4 regions of the Hyphomicrobium denitrificans ATCC 51888 genome follow, and region 2 is predicted to be linked to each of the others. Evidence: predicted binding sites of a transcription regulator. Region 2 holds the regulator's gene; each other region holds the start of a gene.
What was found. Region 2 encodes PhoB, which activates phosphate uptake and scavenging genes when phosphate is short. Its sites were predicted from a motif close to TGTCATNNANCTGTCAT; they were not measured.

Region 1 (4,501 bases), 280 kb from region 2:
TTTCAATGCGGCACGTGTTCCGCCCGATCCCGATATGAGAGCGTTATTTCCTGACGCCGTCTCTGGCCGCGCAGACGAAAGCCAGCAGAAGCGTTTCGCGCAGCTCTGGCAAGATCGCGTCGCCCGCATCCTGCTCGACCATGCTGACGATCCCGAACTTATACGCGCCAGAGCCTGGGACTCCGCCTAGAGCTGACAACGCAATTAGTACGTCGTACACCGCCACGGTTCGCGCTGCGCCTGCGAAGATGCTAGAGTCGATCCATGAAGACGACCGCACAGATTCTGCGCGACTACCGCGGCCCTGCGCTCTTCAGTTTCGGATTTCGGCCATTCTTTCTTCTCGCCTCGATCTGGGCGGCGCTTTCGGTGCCGCTGTGGTCGCTGTCCTATCTCGCAGCCGGTGACACGGCAGCGGCGATCTTTACGCGCGACTGGCACGTCCACGAAATGCTGTTCGGCTACACGGCGGCCGTCATCGTCGGTTACATGACGATCGCCGGAGCAAACTGGACGGGACACTATCCCGTTGCAGGCCGGCCCATCGTCGTGCTCGTCGCCATCTGGATTGCCGGACGCGCCGCGATGCTCGCTTATCCGATGCTCGGACTCGCAGCCGCTATCGTCGACGCGGCCTTTCTCGTTCTGTTTTCACTAGCACTCTGGCGCGAGCTTCTCGCCGCGACGAACTCGCGTGTCGTTGCTCCCACCATCGTCATCACGCTGCTCGCGATCGCCAACATCGCTTTCCATGCACGCACGATCATTCCCGGCCTCGGCCCTGTGTCGGAGCGCATGACGATCGGCCTTATCACGTTCCTCATCGCCCTGATGGGCGGACGTCTCGTGCCGAGCTTCACGCGAAACTGGATAGCGCAGCGAAAGATCGCATCGCAGCCCGCACCCTACGGGCGTTTCGATATGTTCTCGCTCGTCGCAACAGCCGCAGCAATCGCGGCGTGGGTCGCCTTGCCGGACTCGCACATCAGCGGCGCGCTATTGCTGATCGCGGGCATCGGACTACTGATCCGCCTGGCGCGCTGGAAAGGATGGATTGCCGCGCGCGACGGAATGGTTCTGATCCTCCACCTCGCCTATTTCTGGTGCGCGCTTGGCGTCGCCATGCTCGGCGCATCGGTACTGTTTCCGGCTGACATACCCGCGACGGCGGCAATCCATGCGCTCACCACCGGCGCGATCGGCATCATGACTCTCGCCATGATGACCCGCACGACGCTCAGCCACACAGGCCGCGAGCGCCGCGCCGACCGCCCGACGCTGCTGATCTACTGTTTTGCAAATCTCGCAGCGTTGACGCGCACGCTCGCACCGTTGATCGCATCGGCCTATTCTGAATTGTTGCTGCTATCCGCGATCTGCTGGTCGATGGCCTTCGCCATCTTCGCGTTGAACTACGGCCCGATGCTCACAAAAGCGTGGCATCGCGCATCTTAGGTCGCGAACGATCAAAAAAGCGCGAGCCATAAGCGACTTTCGCAAGTCCCTCTATTGCGCTGCAACTTAGTTTCGCGGGAACTTTCACCTGCGCGCAGCCGTACCTCTCTTAGCTTCAAAAACAGCCAGAGGTTTTATTATGCTTAGAAAGTACGGAATCGTCGCCTTGACCGGGGCGGCAAGCGCACTGCTGATTGGCGCGACTGTAGCATCCGCTGCAGACGCACCGTCCTCGACGTCTCAACCCTCGACGTCTTCGTCCAGCACCACACCATCGGCGGCTGGCGGTGATGTCAATACCGAGCCCGGAAGCCAAGGCAAAACGTCGGATCGCACGCCCGGCAAACGCGAGCCTGAGCGCACGCCGAATGCCAGCTCGACTGGCAACACGGGTACGGACGCGGGGCAGACGCATGAAGGAACGTCGGACCGTTCTCCGCAGAAATAAGATTGGCTCGAGGCGGGCTCGGTCCCTCGATCTCGCCTCTGCAGCCGCCGCTGAAAATTGCTGCTTTTCGCCTCCGTTATCGCGACGGAAAGCAAAGCCGCAGATCTCCTTCGCTTCCCACCCGCTGTTGATGTATAATTTAAGGTGTAGAGCCTGCATCGTCTGCAGGCTGTTTTGAAGTTGCTCGATCCCTGTCACGGTACTGTCGCAGAAGCGACATACGGGTTGCCCCGATTTGACCTCGCTGCCATCCGGGTGGGCCGATGCTGGACGAAGTACGAACTGCCGACCAAATCCGTCAGGATACGCAGCAAGGCGTCGCGGAAAAGCGCATTCAGACGTTTCGCCAGATTCTCCTCTGGCCCATCCAGCTCGTTCCCGAAAACAACGCCACGATCGTCGAGGACTACGCCGCGATCCTGGAGACGCTCGGCCCGGACAATCCCTGGTATGAAATCGCCGACGAATTCACTGGCGATCCCAAAGATTTCCAGCAGCGTCACTACAGCGAATTCGTGACGTTCCTGCCGCCCGTGCAGCGGCTGCTCTACGGCAGCGGCCGCGGCAAACCGGGTTCGGTCTGCGCCGAAAGCCCAATCAAAGCCTTCCGCCGAAGCGACGTTGCCAAAATCCGCATCACGCTCAGCGCAGGCGCAGCCCCACTCGAACTCGACGTAACGCACATCGATCTCTACTTCTTCTATGAGATCGACGTTGCGATACTCGCATTCGAGGTCCACGCCAGCGATCTTCCACTTGTCACCGTGCAGGATCTGATGTTCCGGCTTGGCCGAACCTATCCCGCATACTGGGAGGAAAACGGCTCCGGCGGACACTGTCCCGATAAGGTCGAATTCATCGGCAACGACGGCGGCGTCCTCGCGGTTTCAGACCACAACGATCAGGCGAAATTCCTCGCGCAAGTCTGTTTGAAGCGTTCAGCGCGCGTCGCTTCGCACTGGCAATTCCTGCTGCATCCTTTGGTGCCGCACCATTCGGATCTCCCCGGACAGATCCGTTACAAACAGCTCGAATATTCCCGCATGCCGCAGATGGATTTCCTCGCGGCAAGCGCCGGAACGGCGCTGACGCGCGCCGATTACGTTCGGCTCGCCTTTGCATCAGGCCCCGGTAGCTGCGATGAACTTCCTTTCTCGGAAAGCCATCTCACCAGCTTCGAATCCGCTTTTTGCTACGATCGCTATTACGGACAGCACAACGGCGTCGAATGGCCCGAGAGCCGGTACATGTCTTGCGGGCACACGCTTGTCGTCACCGGCAACGCCGACAATCCGTTTTTCACCGACATCAATCACGGCTGCCAGAACAGTTTCCGGCACGAGCATTTCCTCGTCTTTTTGCTCGCGCATTTTCACAAAGCCGCGCTGCTGATGTTTTCCGACCAGCTCACCGAAGCCATGAGCCGCCTCGATGCACACGACAAATCCGCCGTTCTGTCCTTTCGGATGGCGTCGCGCCGGGCGCTGGAAACATTCCTCCGCTTCACCCATCGCTACTGGTTCCATTCCGTCAGCAACCAGACGCAAGCGCGAGAACTGTTCACACTCTGCCGCTCGCATCTCGAGCTTGACCGTCTCTACGACGACATTCGGCAAGAGATTCAGGAAATGAGCGAATTCCTAGAAAACGAAGCGTTGCGCCGGCAGAACGATACGATGACGAGACTGACCGTCGTGACGACGCTCGGCCTGATCGGTACGACGGTGACCGGCTTCCTCGGTATGAACGTCCTCGCTTGGGCCGATGAACCTCTCCCCTGGCGGATCTGGGCATTCCTCGCCGTGCTAATCCCGACGATCCTGTTGACGCTGCTGACGATCGTGAATTCCAGGTCGCTTTCAAATTTCATGGAACGTCTGTCCGATACGGAGCGTACTAAGAACGTCCGTCCGAAACGCCAGAAACGAGCACCGCCCCCTCGCAACAACTAACGAACCGACTCTGTCGTCGCTCGGTGTAGTTGGGTCAGCCATGCACGGTTGGCGTCTCGCCTGAGCGAAGCCTGCAACCGCCGCGTTACCATTGCGTTTTATTTTTAAGTTTTCCGCGCGAACGTGTTCGCCACGGATCGCACTGCTTCATTCAAGTCCGGAACGAGCCATATGATGTAAACGGAGTTGCGCCATGCCCAACAGCGAAGCGTTTCCTGTTATCTTTTTCATGCTCAGCTTCTACGCATTTGCAATCGCGCTTCTCTACGCACTTGCGCGCGCTTGGGATCAGTCGGCGACGCATCGCCAGACTAACGGAAATAGAAGGGAATCGTGAACTGAAGCTGGTTCGGCGCTGCGCCGGACGGTGGATCGCCAAACGGCGCGGCCTTTCGAACCGCCGCTAACGCCGCCTGATCAAGTTTGCCCTTACCCGATGAAGTTGCGATCTCCGCGTACCGTATTTCTCCCGACGGCGTCAGCCCGAATGAAATGCGCGTCGTGCCCGTATATCCATCGCCGCTCGGCTTGTTGCGCGAGAGAATAGCGCGGATGCGCGCCGCATAGTTCAGAATGCTTCCGCGGCTTGCTGAAACTTTACCGCTAGCCTCGGACTGCGCCATGCTCGCACGCGATGTCGTGCTGC
Region 2 (4,501 bases):
GGACTCCGCGCTTACGGAAAAGATTTCCGTCCGCGATCTGAAGTTCTTCTACGGGTCGTCCCTGGCCCTGAAATCGATCTCCATGCCGCTCTATGAGCGTCAGGTGACGTCGTTCATCGGACCGTCCGGTTGCGGCAAGTCCACACTGCTGCGCGTTCTCAATCGGATGTACGATCTCTATCCGAACCAGCGCGCCGAAGGCGAAGTCCTGTTCGACGGCGAGAACATTCTCAATCCGCGCCAGGACCTGAACCTTCTTCGCTCGCGCATCGGCATGGTGTTCCAGAAGCCGACGCCGTTCCCGATGTCGATCTATGAAAACATCGCCTTCGGCGTCCGCCTTTATGAGCGCCTGCCGAAATCCGACATCGACGCCCGCGTCGAAAGCGCGCTCGAAAAAGCTGCTCTCTGGAAAGAAGTGAAGGACAAGCTGCACAGCAGCGGCCTGAGCCTTTCCGGCGGCCAGCAGCAGCGCCTTTGCATCGCGCGCACCGTCGCGATCCGTCCTGAAGTCATTCTGTTCGACGAACCGTGCTCGGCGCTCGATCCGATCTCCACGGCACGCATCGAAGAATTGATCGATGAGTTGAAGAACGAGTTCACGATCGCGATCGTTACGCACAACATGCAGCAGGCGGCCCGCGTCTCGCAGAAGACCGCCTTCATGTACCTCGGCGAACTGGTCGAGTTCGGCGATACGAAAAAGCTGTTCACCAATCCCACGGACACCCGGACGCAGGACTACATCACCGGCCGCTTCGGCTAGTGACCGCTTCCAGAGGCCCACGAATTTTAGGACCGACTTAGATGAACGAACACACCGTCAAGTCATACGAAGACGAACTGAAGCTCCTTGACCGCCGCATCGCCCAGATGGGCGGCTACGCGGAAAAGCTTCTCGTCCAGGCGATGGACGCCCTTGAACGCCGCGACCCGAATCTCGCCGAAACGGCTGTTTCGAGTGACGCGATGCTCGACCAGCTCGAGCGCGAGGTGCAGGACCAGGTCATTCTGATGATCGCCCGCCGCCAGCCGCTCGCGAACGATCTTCGCCACATCATGACGGTCCTCAAGGTTGCGGGCGACCTCGAGCGCATCGGCGACCTTGCCAAGAATATCGCCAAGCGCGCACTGGCGGTGGCTTCCGAAACCTACCCGAAGCCGTTGATGACCGGCATGCGCCACATGACGGAAATGGTGCAGGCTCAGCTGCGCGACGTTCTCGACGCGCTCGCCACCCTCGATGCCGATAAGGCGATGAAGGTCTGGCTGAGCGATGAGCAGGTCGACGCGATGTACAATTCGCTGTTCCGCGAGCTTCTGACCTACATGATGGAAGACCCGCGCAACATCGGCCTGTGCACGCATTTCCTGTTCGGCGCCAAGAACATCGAGCGCATCGGCGATCACACCACCAACATTGCCGAGAATATTCATTACCTCGTCCACGGCGTTCCGATCGCCGACGACCGTCCGAAGGGCGACCGCACGTCGTCGACCCTGATCACGCCTCGCGAATAATCGAAGGACCCAAGGCGTAATATCATGGCCGCCAAGATCATCGTCGTCGAAGACGAAGCACCGCTCGTTGAGCTTCTGAAGTACAATCTCCAGTCCGAAGGCTACGACGTCGTGCACGCGGCCGACGGCGAGGAAGCCGAACTGCTCTTGGCGGAACAGAGCTACGACCTTGCGATTCTCGATTGGATGATTCCGAAAATCTCCGGCATCGAGTTATGCCGGAGACTTCGCAATCGCACCGAGACGCAGAACCTGCCGATCATCCTGCTGACGGCGCGCGGCGAGGAAGCCGATCGCGTGCGCGGACTGACGACCGGCGCCGACGACTATGTCACCAAGCCTTTCTCCGTTCAGGAGCTGATGGCACGGATCAAGGCGCTCCTGCGCCGTGCCGCTCCCGAGCGCATGAGCGACATCCTCGTCTCCGGCGAAATCGTCATGGATCGCGGCGCCCACAAGGTCACGCGCGGCGCACGCGAAGTTCGCCTCGGACCCACCGAATACCGGATGCTCGAAGTTTTCATGGAGAGCCCGCGCCGTGTGCTCTCGCGAAATCAGCTTCTCGACCGCGTCTGGGGTCAGTCGTCCGAAGTCGATGAGCGCACGGTCGACGTCCACATCGGACGTTTGAGAAAATCGCTGATCCGCGGCAACGAAAGTGATCCGATCCGCACGGTTCGCGGCGCGGGTTACGTGTTCGACGGCCGCGAGGCCGACGCTCCCGTCTAAATTCTAGCGCGACGCTGCGATCGATCGCCTTCACGAGCGGCATCGCGTCACGACGCCAGGACCCTTCAGCTTTCCGCATCGAGACAGCGCGCGATATTGCGCGCCAGCCCGTGCATCAGATCGAAATAGAGATCCGGTCCAGGCGTCAGCGTCAGCCCTTCGGCGTCGAGCGTTCCCGAACGGGCCTTCGTTGCTTCAGTAACGGCGCTGATGAGCTTCGGCTGGAAGTCCGGCTCGCTGAACACGCAGACGGCGCCGAGCGAGACGATCTTGCGCCGAACTTCCGTCAGACGCCGCGCGCTCGGCGGAATGTCCGGGCTGACTGTGATCGATCCGACGGCGTTCAGTCCGTAGCGATGCTCGAAGTACTGCGTCGCATCATGAAACACGATGAAGGGTTTATCCCGAACTCGACTAAGCTCCGTCGCGATGTCCTGGTTCAACGCATCGAGACGCCGATCGAGCGCCGCTGCATTGGCGGTGAGCGTGCTGGCATGCTCCGGATAGCGCGCCGAAAGCGCCTGCGTCACGCTCGCCACGATCGCCTTGGCGTTGCGCGGGTCGAGCCAGATATGCCCGTCCTTGCCGCCCTCCTCGTCATCGTGACCGTCATGCGCTTTGATGTCCGCATGCTCTTCGTCGATCGCGTGCACATGGACGTGCGGCTCGAACGTTCCGCCGCGCCGTTGGTCGAGCAGCGCAATGCCGGGCGCGTCCGCGAGCGTCACCACGTTGACGCTCGGAGGCAGGGTTTGCACGATCTTGTGCGTAAAGGGCTCCAGCGCATCCGACGTGCGGATGAAGATATCGGCATCGTTGATCGCGCGCGCCGTCGAGGGTCTGAGCGTAAACGTGTGCGGCGACGCCGCGCCGTCAACGAGCAGCACCGGCACGCCGACGCCCGCCATGACCTCGCTGACGAGCGCATGGATCGGTTTGATGGTCACGACGACCTTCGGCGTCTCCGCGGCCGCTCCGGCGCCGGAAAAGATGGCGGCCAGCAGCATGATGCCGGCACCAACGCGCGCCGGACTGAATTTTGCCATCGAAACCCTGTCGAATGCTATAAACATCGTATAATATAACAAGACGAACGAAACGCTCACAAGCTCAAACCGCGTCAGCACCATAGGCTGCGGATTGATCCTGGTGTCGCATTGTCGCCACGTTCGCAATGCGACGGTAAAGGGCGACACCGAAGCGTCGTCGCGTTGGGGCAAGGATAGAGGTCGACGAGTGATTTTAAGCAATAAACGGATCGGCGTGCTCTTCGCTCTCGCAGCCTGGCTGATACTGCCGGCGGCGGCGTGGTCCCATCCGCATATGTGGATCACTTACGAGATGACCATCAACTACGATAAGGGCATGGTCACCGGCGTCGACCATATCTGGTCGTTCGACGACGCTTACTCGGTCATGGCGCTCGAAGGTCTCGATACCAACAACGACGGCAAATACGATCAGGCCGAGCTTGAGCCGCTGTTGAAGGTCAACATGGATGGCCTCAAGGACTTCAACTACTTCACCGTCGCAAAGCTCGGCAGCGAGACGCTGCAGTTTTCACCACCCGAGAATGCGCGGCTCGAATACACGAACAAGGTTTTGAAGCTTCATTTCCACCTGTCGCTCGTGAAGCCCGTGTTCTCCGATGCGCAGGGTCTGACGATCGCCGTGTTCGATCCGTCCTATTTCATCGCCTTCGAGCCGGAAGCGACCGATGCGGTGAAGCTCGCGGCCGCTCCGGCAGGATGCAGCGCGACGATGATCGACCCCGAGGCCGAAAAGGTCGATGCACAATCGCAAAAGCTCGGCGACGCGATCGCACAGCAGTTCGGCGGAGCCGCAATCGGATTTGGCTCCTACAAAACCGTGGCGCTCAGCTGCAAGAAATCATAGTTGCTGAGGAAACCAGCGTGCCAGAACGCGCTTATTCCTCTATGGCTGGACCGCGAAAATCGCTGCCGTTTCATTTTGAGACAGCGATTAACTAGCTCTTTAATTTTCGCCGCCGCCCGGCCCGATTAGATTTAAATTTGAAGCATCGCGGTTCGTACAATCGGATTACGCCATGCGCAGATTACTCGTTGGCTTTTTCTTTGCGCTCCTGATGAGTTTGCCCCTCGGAGCATCGCGCGCCGACCTCGACATCACCAGCACGCCCTCGAACGTCGATTTCGAATTGGTCGTCGTCGAAGCCGATGGCTGCATTTACTGCAGGCTCTTCAGACGCGACGTGCTCCCGGCCTACGAA
Region 3 (4,501 bases), 1.3 Mb from region 2:
GGCCGTTCCGGACGCCGTCATCGAGCTTGCGCGACGCGCGGGGCTCGGCGCGCATCCGACGGGCATCGAGCACGGCACGGTGACGCTCGTTTCCGATGGCGTCGGATTTGAGGTCACGACGCTTCGGCGCGATATCGAAACCGACGGACGCCATGCGACCGTCGCATTCACCCAGTCGTGGGACGAGGATGCGCAGCGACGGGACTTCACGATCAACGCGCTTTATTGCGCGCCGGATGGGGCGATCTACGATCCGATGGGCGGGATTGCCGACCTTCGCAGGCGGCGCGTGCGCTTCATCGGCGATGGTGAAGCACGCATTCGCGAAGACTACCTGCGTATTCTGCGGTTTTTTCGCTTCAGCGCCGAATACGGCAAAGGCCATCTCGACGTCGACGGACTGGCGGCCGCGATCAAGCTCAAGCAAGGTCTAAGCAAGCTCGCAGCCGAGCGCATTCGCGCCGAGTTCCTGAAGCTGCTCGCGGCGCCCTATGCTGCTGAGGTCGTTCGGGCCATGTACGAGAGCGAAATTCTGGCGCTCGTGCTTCCCGGCACTTTGCATCCCGAGAGGCTGGCGCGGCTGCAGGCAATCGAAGCCGGCCTCGGTCAGCCGCCAGACGTGATCTGCGGACTGGCGGCGCTCGCCGTTTCGGGCCCGGGCGACGTCGATGAGCTGGCGCAGAGGCTTCGCCTTTCCAACAGCGAAGCGTCCGCGCTCCGGTCCGCGGCAAGCTTTGATCCGGGTCTCGATCCCGCGCAGCCCGAAGCCGCTGCCTGCGCCGCGCTCTACCGTCTCGGCTCCGAGGCCTTTAGACGGGCCGCAGTCGTCGCGTGGGCGCGCTCGAATGCTGCCGCCACCGATGCAGCCTGGCGCAAGCGCGCGCTTCTGGTGGACCGCTGGAGCCCGCCGAAGATGCCCTTCAGCGGCAGCGACGTTCTTGCCCTCGGGATACCAGCGGGCCCGTCCGTCGGCGAGATTCTGAGGGCGTTCGAGACGTGGTGGATTGCGGCCGCGTTTCCGGCCGATCGCGCCTTGCAATTAGAAAAGTTTAAAGCTTTTGCGACAAACGTAGTTCATTAACAAAGCATTAAATTTTACTTCAAACTGCTCAGCACAGTGCTTATGGTCCCAGCCCGGGGTTTCGTTTGTACCGCGTCGAGGGGAATGCCCGGATGGATGATTTTCGTCACGAACGTGCTCGTTCGCTAAAATACGTTCAGATCGTTTTCGCAGTTCTCGCACTTTTCAGTCTCACTGCGGCTCTCGCCGTCGCCACCCGAGGATCTGAACTCGGGCTGCCCGAATCGTCGACCTACCCGATCTCTCTCGCATTTCTGATGGTTGCCGTTGTCGACACCGCGCTCTTGTTCGTCTGGGAACACATTTTCCAGCGCATTGAATTTTAGGTCGCGCCGCCACATATGAGTGAAATTAACCGCTCCAGTCGCGACGCGTCGCAGGCTGCCGTCATACGCGTGTAACATGAATCCGGTCCTTCGCTTGGCATGAAAAGCTTGGCGATTGGGGGCCGAACTTGAGCGCCGCGACCGCATCCGGGGAACTGAATTACCGCGCCGTATTCCTTTCCGATGTCCATCTCGGAATGCGCAATTCGCAAGCGCCAGCCCTTCTCGATTTCCTGCGCTACGTCGAGAGCGAGCAACTTTACCTCGTCGGCGACATCGTCGATTTCTGGAAAGTCCGTCGCGGCCCTCACTGGCCACAAAGTCATAACGACGTTCTGCAGAAGCTTCTGCGCAAGGCGCGCAAGGGAACGCGCGTCGTCTTCATTCCCGGCAATCACGACGACGGTCTGCGCGACTATGCGGGCATGAACTTCGGCGGCGTCGAACTTCGCCGCGACGCTATCCACGAAGGCGCCAACGGCAAGCGCTACCTCGTTCTGCACGGCGATGAATTCGACGTCGTGGTGCGTTATGCGCGCTGGCTCGCGTTCCTCGGCGACCGTTCTTACGATGCGGCGCTGGCCTTGAACGTGCCGCTGAATTACGCGCGGCGCATGCTGGGCCTTGGGCATTGGTCGCTATCGGCGTTCCTGAAGCTCAAGGTCAAAAGCGCCGTCAACTTCATCGGCGAATTCGAGGATGCGCTCGCTTCCGAAGCGCGCCGCCGCGAGGCCGATGGTCTCATCTGCGGCCACATCCATCATGCGAACAATCGTATGATCGACGGCATTCATTATCTCAATTGCGGGGATTGGGTCGAAAGCTGCACCGCGATCGGCGAGCGCTTCGACGGCCAATTCGAAATCATCCGATGGAAAGAGCACATCGGTCAGCGCGCGACGCAGGCCGCGTCGGGACGTTGGCTGATCGAGGCCGCCTAAGAATTCAAATGCCGTAGCGAAAGCGGCGATCAGGGAGATCGTGTGTGAACGTATCCGCGAAAGTCTTCGAACCGACCAGCGTCGACCTGCTCAGCGAGGCTGTGCACCAGAACCGCGCATTGAGCGCGGCGGGCTTTCTCGAACGAACTTTCACCTTTGCTTTCCGCTCGATGGTCTATCCGCAGATCTGGGAAGACCCACGCGCGGACATGGAGGCGTTGGAATTCACGCCGCAAAGCCGTGTGATGACGATCGCGTCCGGCGGCTGCAACGTGATGAGCTACCTGACCGGAAACCCGGCGCGCATCATCGCGATCGATCTCAACGAGACGCATATCGCGCTTTTGAAATTGAAGCTCGCCGCCGCTCAGCATCTTCCGAACCACGCAACGTTCTATCGCTTTTTCGGCGCCGCCGACGATCGCCGTAACGTGCATCTCTATCGCGATCTGATCGCGCAGCATCTCGACGCCGAGACGCGCGCCTATTGGGACGGCCGCGACATCAGCGGACGGCGGCGGATCTCGCGCTTCGCGCGCAATTTCTACCGCTATGGACTGCTCGGCCGCTTCATCACGAGCGGACACGTCATGGCGCGCATGCTCGGGGCCAATCCGAAGCGCATTCTAGACGCACAATCGATCGACGAGCAGCGCGAGATTTTCGATCGCGAGATCGGTCCGGCGTTCGACCATCCACTGCTGCGCTGGATCACGTCCAACCGGGCTTCGCTGTTCGGGCTCGGCATCCCGCCCGTGCAGTACGATGCGCTGTCGGACAACGGCGCGCGGCCGATGTCGGAAGTTCTGAAGGAACGCGCCCAGCGCCTCGCGACGGGCTTCGATCTCAAGGACAATTATTTTGCGTGGCAGGCGTTCGGGCGGCGTTACGCTCCGCAAGGACAAGGTCCCTGCCCGCCTTATCTCGACAAGGCAAACTTCCTGGCTGTCAAAACGCGCACGAACCGCGTGACCGTCGTCCATGACAACATGATCCGCTTTCTGTCGAACGAACCCGCCGAAAGCCTCGATCGTTATGTCCTGCTCGATGCGCAGGATTGGATGGACGATGCGACGCTCAACGCACTGTGGCGCGAGATCACGCGCACGTCGCGTCCGGGTGCCCGCGTCATTTTCCGTACCGCTGGCGAGCCGAGCATTCTGCCGGGACGCGTTTCGAGTGCGCTGCTCGAGCGCTGGACGTACGATGCGGCGCGCTCCGCTGAAATTCACGCGAAGGATCGCTCGGCGATCTACGGCGGCTTCCACCTTTATCTGAAACGCGACTGACGGAGCGCCGATGTCGGACACTGCTGCCGGCGCCATGGATGTCATCTATCGGCACCAGCGCTTTATTTATGATCTGACGCGTCGGCATTATCTTCTGGGACGCGATCAGATGATCGCCGACCTGACGCCGCCCGCGAATGGAACCGTGCTGGAAGTCGGCTGCGGGACGGCGCGCAATCTGATCTGCGCGGCGCGGCGTTATCAGAACGCGCGCTTCTTCGGGCTCGACGTCTCGGAGGAGATGCTGAAAACCGCGCGCGCCTCGATCGCAAAAAGCGGCGAGAGCAACAGGATCAAAGTTGCACAAGCCGACGCGACGGCGTTCGACCCGCAGTCACTGTTCGGCCTTTCGTCGTTCGATCGAATTTTCATTTCATATGCGGTGTCGATGATTCCGACGTGGGAAGCTGTGCTGGATCGGGCAGCCGCAACGCTGGCGCCGGGCGGCGCGTTGCACGTCGTCGACTTCGGAACGATGGACGAGATGCCGAACGTCGCGCGCAAGGCAATGCTTGCGTGGCTCGCGCACTTCAGCGTGACGCCGCGTCGAAACTTGCACGACGTTGTACGCGCCGTGGCCGAGCGGCACGGCTTAGTGTCCTCTTTCCATCAGGGCCGATTTGGCTACGCGGCGATGGCGAAGATCAATCGCTGAAAAATTTCGACGCGTGGCACCCGTCAGCTAACGTGCGGACCGCGCATCAATTGCAGCGCCGACTGAATTCTCCGCCAGTCATCAACGAGACGCTTGTCGCCGCGCTCTTCGAATTCGCGAACTCTGTGTGCGGCCTCTGCCAGCGCTTTTGCACCATGAGCTTCGTAGAGCTGTCGCGCGTGCGCTTGAATTTCGACGGCATCCATCGC
Region 4 (4,501 bases), 700 kb from region 2:
CGGCACATCGACGATCTTCGTCTGTGCCCTCGCCGACACAAACGTATTGCTGACTTTCGGCGCGGCAATGATTCTGAGCCGTGGCGTTTTGCGAGACGGCTGACGCGACCGAACAGGCTTGCGCCGCATCTTGGATCGCGGGCGCAGTTTGCGGGATCGCGTCGCCTTCAGGCGCTCATCGAGGGGCGGCATGCCCTGGCCGAGGCGGCGTGCGCGCAGAACCGTGCCGTTCAGCAGGATCGGTGAAGGTGTCTCCGGCGGTTGTTCTGATATGGCGTCTGCACTCGCGGCCGGGGGAGGCAGTTCCTCAACGTCGGTTGCCGCGACCGATGCTTCGGCCGTCACGGCGGAACTCGGGGCGAGGGTTGCCTTGACGTCGGGAATTATCGCCAGCGCAGAAGAAGTCGCATCTCGAGGTAGGGTTGCTCTGACGTTGGGCACGACAAAATCAACGCCGGGCGTCGCGACCGGAGACGGAGGAAGCGTCGCCCTCACGTTCGGCGCAGCGGCTCGGGGCATCGCGACCGCTGCGGGGTCCATCGTCGCCTTGATGTCAGGAGAGGAGATGACCGTCGGCTCGTGTGCAACAACGGCTGGCGTGGCCGCGGCGATAAAGTTCGGCACTACGCGCGCCGGAGCTTCGGAAGTTTTTGCGGGAGCTGCGAATTGTTCGCGTTGCGTCGAAGCGGGTGCAACAGGCTGCGGCGCTACAGGTGCGAGCGCGAAGCGCATCGGTTCTATGGGGTCAATAGCCGGGGCAGTTTGTCCGGCTTGCGCCGCAGGGTGTGTGTTCAGAAACGGTGCAGGTTCGCCGCCGGAGCGTTTTGCCCGCCGGGTAGCCTGACTAAAAGCGCGCAATACAAGACCGAAGGCGAGGACGAAGAGCAGAGCCCACACAAGAACTTCCGGTTTCACGACAGCCCCCCGAGTGCGACGGGCGTAAGCTCTGTCAATCGCAAATGTCCGTCAACACAGAAACGCGCGATGCCGCCCAAAGGACAATATTTGCGGCACGCCGCCTGGAAGTTCATCACGGAAGCTCGCCGCAAAATGAAAAAGGCGCGAATTTCGCGCCTTTCTCAGTGACCTCGCTTGTTCGGCGATGATCAGAACAGCTTGGAGAAAATGAAGTAGAGGCCGCCCGCCAGCAGGATCGACGCCGGCAGTGTCAGCACCCAGGCCATGAGCAGGTTGCGGACCGTCGACCATTGCAGGCCCGAGCCGTTCGCCGCCATCGTACCGGCGACGCCGGACGAAAGAACGTGTGTGGTCGAAACCGGCAGACCGTACATGTCGGCGGCGCCGATGGTCGCCATCGCCACGACTTCTGCCGATGCGCCTTGTGCGTAGGTGAGGTGCGTCTTGCCAATCTTTTCGCCGACCGTCACGACGATGCGTTTCCAGCCGATCATCGTGCCGAGGCCAAGCGCGATCGCAACCGCGATCTTGACCCAGAGCGGAATGAAGCGCGTCGCGTTGTCGAGCGAGCCCTTGAACGCCGTAATGCTCGCGACGTCATCCTTGGACAGGTTGTTCGCCTTGTCCTTGAGCAGGAAGCGCAGCGCCTCGGAGGCAAGGTACATGTCGTTACGGACGTTCTGGACGGCCGTTGCTGGCACCTTGTCGAGCGCGCCGTAGCTGTTCACCTGCTCGGAGATCTGGCGGACGAGAACGGCGAGGCTCGGATATGTGCCCTCGTTGATCGTGCGCGCCGAGATGTAGTTCGTCACTGCCGGACGCGGGTCGCCGAGAACATTGTAGCCGGCAGCCTGTTTCTCGATCACGGCAGCGGCGGCAGTCGCAGTCGCCTGGAAGTGTACGACCTGTGACGGCGCGGGCGAACGGTTCAGTGCATAGGCGGTCGGGACGGTACCGATCAGGATCAGCATGATGAGACCCATGCCCTTCTGACCGTCGTTCGAGCCGTGCGCGAACGAAACGCCCGTGCAGGTCAGCACCAGCAGACCGCGGATCCACCACGGCGGCGGCTGGTTTCCGACGGGCTCCTTATAGAGAGACGGATTGCGGACGAGCACCTTCAGCGACAGCAGCAGCAAAGCGGCAGCGACGAAGCCGACCATCGGCGAAAGCAGCAGCGAATAGCCGATGTCGGTCGCCTTGCCCCAGTCGACGCCCGAGGTGCCGTTGCCGCCGTGAAGCAGCGAGTTCGCAACGCCGACGCCGATGATCGAACCGATCAGCGTGTGCGACGATGACGAGGGCAGCCCCAGCCACCATGTTCCAAGGTTCCAGATGATGGCCGCGATCAGCAGCGCGAAGACCATCGCGAAGCCGGCGCTAGAGCCGACCTGAAGAATGAGTTCGACCGGCAGCAACGAGATGATGCCGTAAGCGACGGCGCCGCTCGACAGCAGCACGCCGAGGAAGTTGAAGAAGCCGGACCAGAGCACCGCGACATTGGCGGGCATCGAATGCGTGTAGATGACGGTCGCAACCGCGTTGGCGGTGTCGTGAAAGCCATTCACGAACTCGAAGCCAAGCGCGATGAGCAGCGCCACGCCCAAGAGAAGGAACGGCAGCCAGGTGGAAATCGGCGTGCCTGCCGCTTCAACGTCCTGGTAAAGGCTGTAGGCCGTGTAGAAGAGACCTCCGGCAAGCAAGCCTAAAAATACGAAGGCCGTTGCAGGGTTCGCGGGATGGTCGAGCTTCGGCCGGCTGCCTGCCACGTCGGCTAACGCCACGTCGGACATCGTTGGTTCCCCTATTTCAGGTGCTGATGCGGGGGAACTAGGCAGTCTCTATTGCAGTGATGTGACAGCAGGGCATTGCGAGCCTTTCACGGCTTGCAATGCAGGCATGCTAATGTCCGGCTGAAGGTTTATGCTCGCGCTTCACCCAATCGCAGATTTCCTGTTTTGGCCCTCGTTTGCAGCTGCGATCGGAAATTGCGCCGTCGTTCGAAGCATAAGTCCGGCCTGAGCCGGCAGCGTTTGATGCGGCTGATGTTGCCGCCAGGACTCCAGCGCCGGTGACGATCCATAGCGCCACGAGCGTCCATCGGATTTGATTTCGTTCCAGCATCATCGGTTTCCCCTCGAGCGTGAGTGCGCGCATCACGGTTAGTAACGTATAATATAACAAATCATTTGCGTAAAGAGCGCGCGGAGTGTGGAGGTGACGGCGGGTCTAAATGCGTGTGAGCCAGGGCGCGACGACGATCTACGCGTCTCTCACAGGACCGGAGAGCCACGCGAGCGGGCGTTCGGATTTCAGACGATCTGCAAAGAAATTAATTTCCGGAGCATTTGAATTCTTCTTCTTTCTCTTTTTGAAGGCCGCGCACTAGCCTCTTTTATCGCAGCGCAAAATGGCTATGCCAGCGGAGGGATTAGAAATGAGACGTACACTTACCTTGCTTGCCGCAACCTTCATCGGAGCGACTTTGGCGCAGACGACGGCGCAGGCCGCGCCGTCGCTCGTCAAGCCAGGTGTCGAGAGCCCCGTCGCCAAGACGACGTTCTTCGTCGATCGCAAGAAAGAGAAGCATGCGCACGCGCGCAAGCACAAGCATCACGGCCACAAGCACGCGCATCTGAAGAAGGGTCCGCACAAGAAACACTAGCCGGACTTGAGACGGGCGGGGGGCACGGCCCGGACTCGCGATCCTGCTATCCGCCGAGGGTGTTCCGTATCGGGTCGGAACGCTCTCGGCGGAATTGTTTTTGGAGTTCAGGTCAGTCGGGTGCTGATTTGTGCCAGCCCGTCGCGTGGATGGCCGCCTGCGCGGCCATGACGGGAGTGGGGTTCGATTGAGCGGCAAAGCGGCAGGTCGCATCTCGGGCCATATCTATGCGAATTCAGACATCGCTATTCTTGTTGGCTGCGACGTCGGATGTTAGCTTCGCCAGGCCTGTACCTCCGACGTTAAATCGTGCCATTGCGGATTGCCGCTTTCGATCAGTGCGAGCTTGTCGGCACGACGGAATTTCTTCAGCTGCTTCTCGCGTGCGATGGCGTCAGGCATCGTATCGAACTGCTCGTAATGCACGAGCATGTGCACGCCGTATCGCTTCGTAAAGCCGTCTTCCAGATCCTGTTGATGAATGGAGACGCGCGCCGCGAGATCGCCGGTGACGCCGATGTACAGCGTGCCGTTCCGTTTGCTCGCGAGGATATAGACGGCTGGTTTGACGACGCGCATTCCCCCTCCCGTCATCCTCGCGTGAGTGAGCGTCGCGAATGATGCGCGGGGATCCAGCACAAGACTTGCCGAAGGCGCAAAAACAAACAAGGCGTTTCGTTGGAAGCGCCTTGCAGGGATTACGGACGGCTGCGCCGAGTCTCATGCTGGATCCCCGAACGCGCATCCCCCGGATTAAATCCGGGGTTACGCGTTCGAGGATGACGAGTTTACACGGGCAAATTGAAACTTGTTCCGTGATTAGACTGTAAGAGATCGCCCCAGATCACCCATTGCGTTTGATCAGCGGAGACTGCGCCAAAAACCCAGACACTCTCGGTCTCCAGCTTTGAAAGGTCG

Region 1: HDEN_RS02665 (CorA family divalent cation transporter) is a predicted target of PhoB. The motif match lies at 2,096-2,112, and genes of this name have one in related genera.
Region 3: HDEN_RS12525 (UDP-2,3-diacylglucosamine diphosphatase) is a predicted target of PhoB. The motif match lies at 1,467-1,483, and genes of this name have one in related genera.
Region 4: HDEN_RS04655 (inorganic phosphate transporter) is a predicted target of PhoB. The motif match lies at 2,762-2,778, and genes of this name have one in related genera.

Annotation. Positions count from the first base shown of each region.
Region 1 covers NC_014313.1:577,094-581,594, reverse strand. Annotated here, with positions in the region: gene HDEN_RS02680 (FmdE family protein) at 1-190, shown strand, start outside; gene HDEN_RS02675 (NnrS family protein) at 265-1,455, shown strand; gene HDEN_RS02670 (hypothetical protein) at 1,595-1,903, shown strand; gene HDEN_RS02665 (CorA family divalent cation transporter) at 2,167-3,855, shown strand; gene HDEN_RS02660 (cell envelope integrity TolA family protein) at 4,167-4,501, opposite strand, start outside.
Region 2 covers NC_014313.1:301,724-306,224, reverse strand. Annotated here, with positions in the region: gene pstB (phosphate ABC transporter ATP-binding protein PstB) at 1-766, shown strand, start outside; gene phoU (phosphate signaling complex protein PhoU) at 808-1,521, shown strand; gene phoB (phosphate regulon transcriptional regulator PhoB) at 1,546-2,250, shown strand; gene HDEN_RS01415 (zinc ABC transporter substrate-binding protein) at 2,316-3,296, opposite strand; gene HDEN_RS01410 (DUF1007 family protein) at 3,487-4,146, shown strand; gene HDEN_RS01405 (thioredoxin fold domain-containing protein) at 4,319-4,501, shown strand, end outside.
Region 3 covers NC_014313.1:2,590,722-2,595,222, forward strand. Annotated here, with positions in the region: gene HDEN_RS12515 (CCA tRNA nucleotidyltransferase) at 1-1,081, shown strand, start outside; gene HDEN_RS12520 (hypothetical protein) at 1,174-1,407, shown strand; gene HDEN_RS12525 (UDP-2,3-diacylglucosamine diphosphatase) at 1,536-2,348, shown strand; gene HDEN_RS12530 (BtaA family protein) at 2,393-3,637, shown strand; gene HDEN_RS12535 (class I SAM-dependent methyltransferase) at 3,648-4,292, shown strand; gene HDEN_RS12540 (hypothetical protein) at 4,316-4,498, opposite strand.
Region 4 covers NC_014313.1:998,172-1,002,672, forward strand. Annotated here, with positions in the region: gene HDEN_RS04650 (hypothetical protein) at 1-624, opposite strand, end outside; gene HDEN_RS04655 (inorganic phosphate transporter) at 1,107-2,711, opposite strand; gene HDEN_RS04665 (hypothetical protein) at 3,356-3,583, shown strand; gene HDEN_RS04670 (GIY-YIG nuclease family protein) at 3,857-4,162, opposite strand.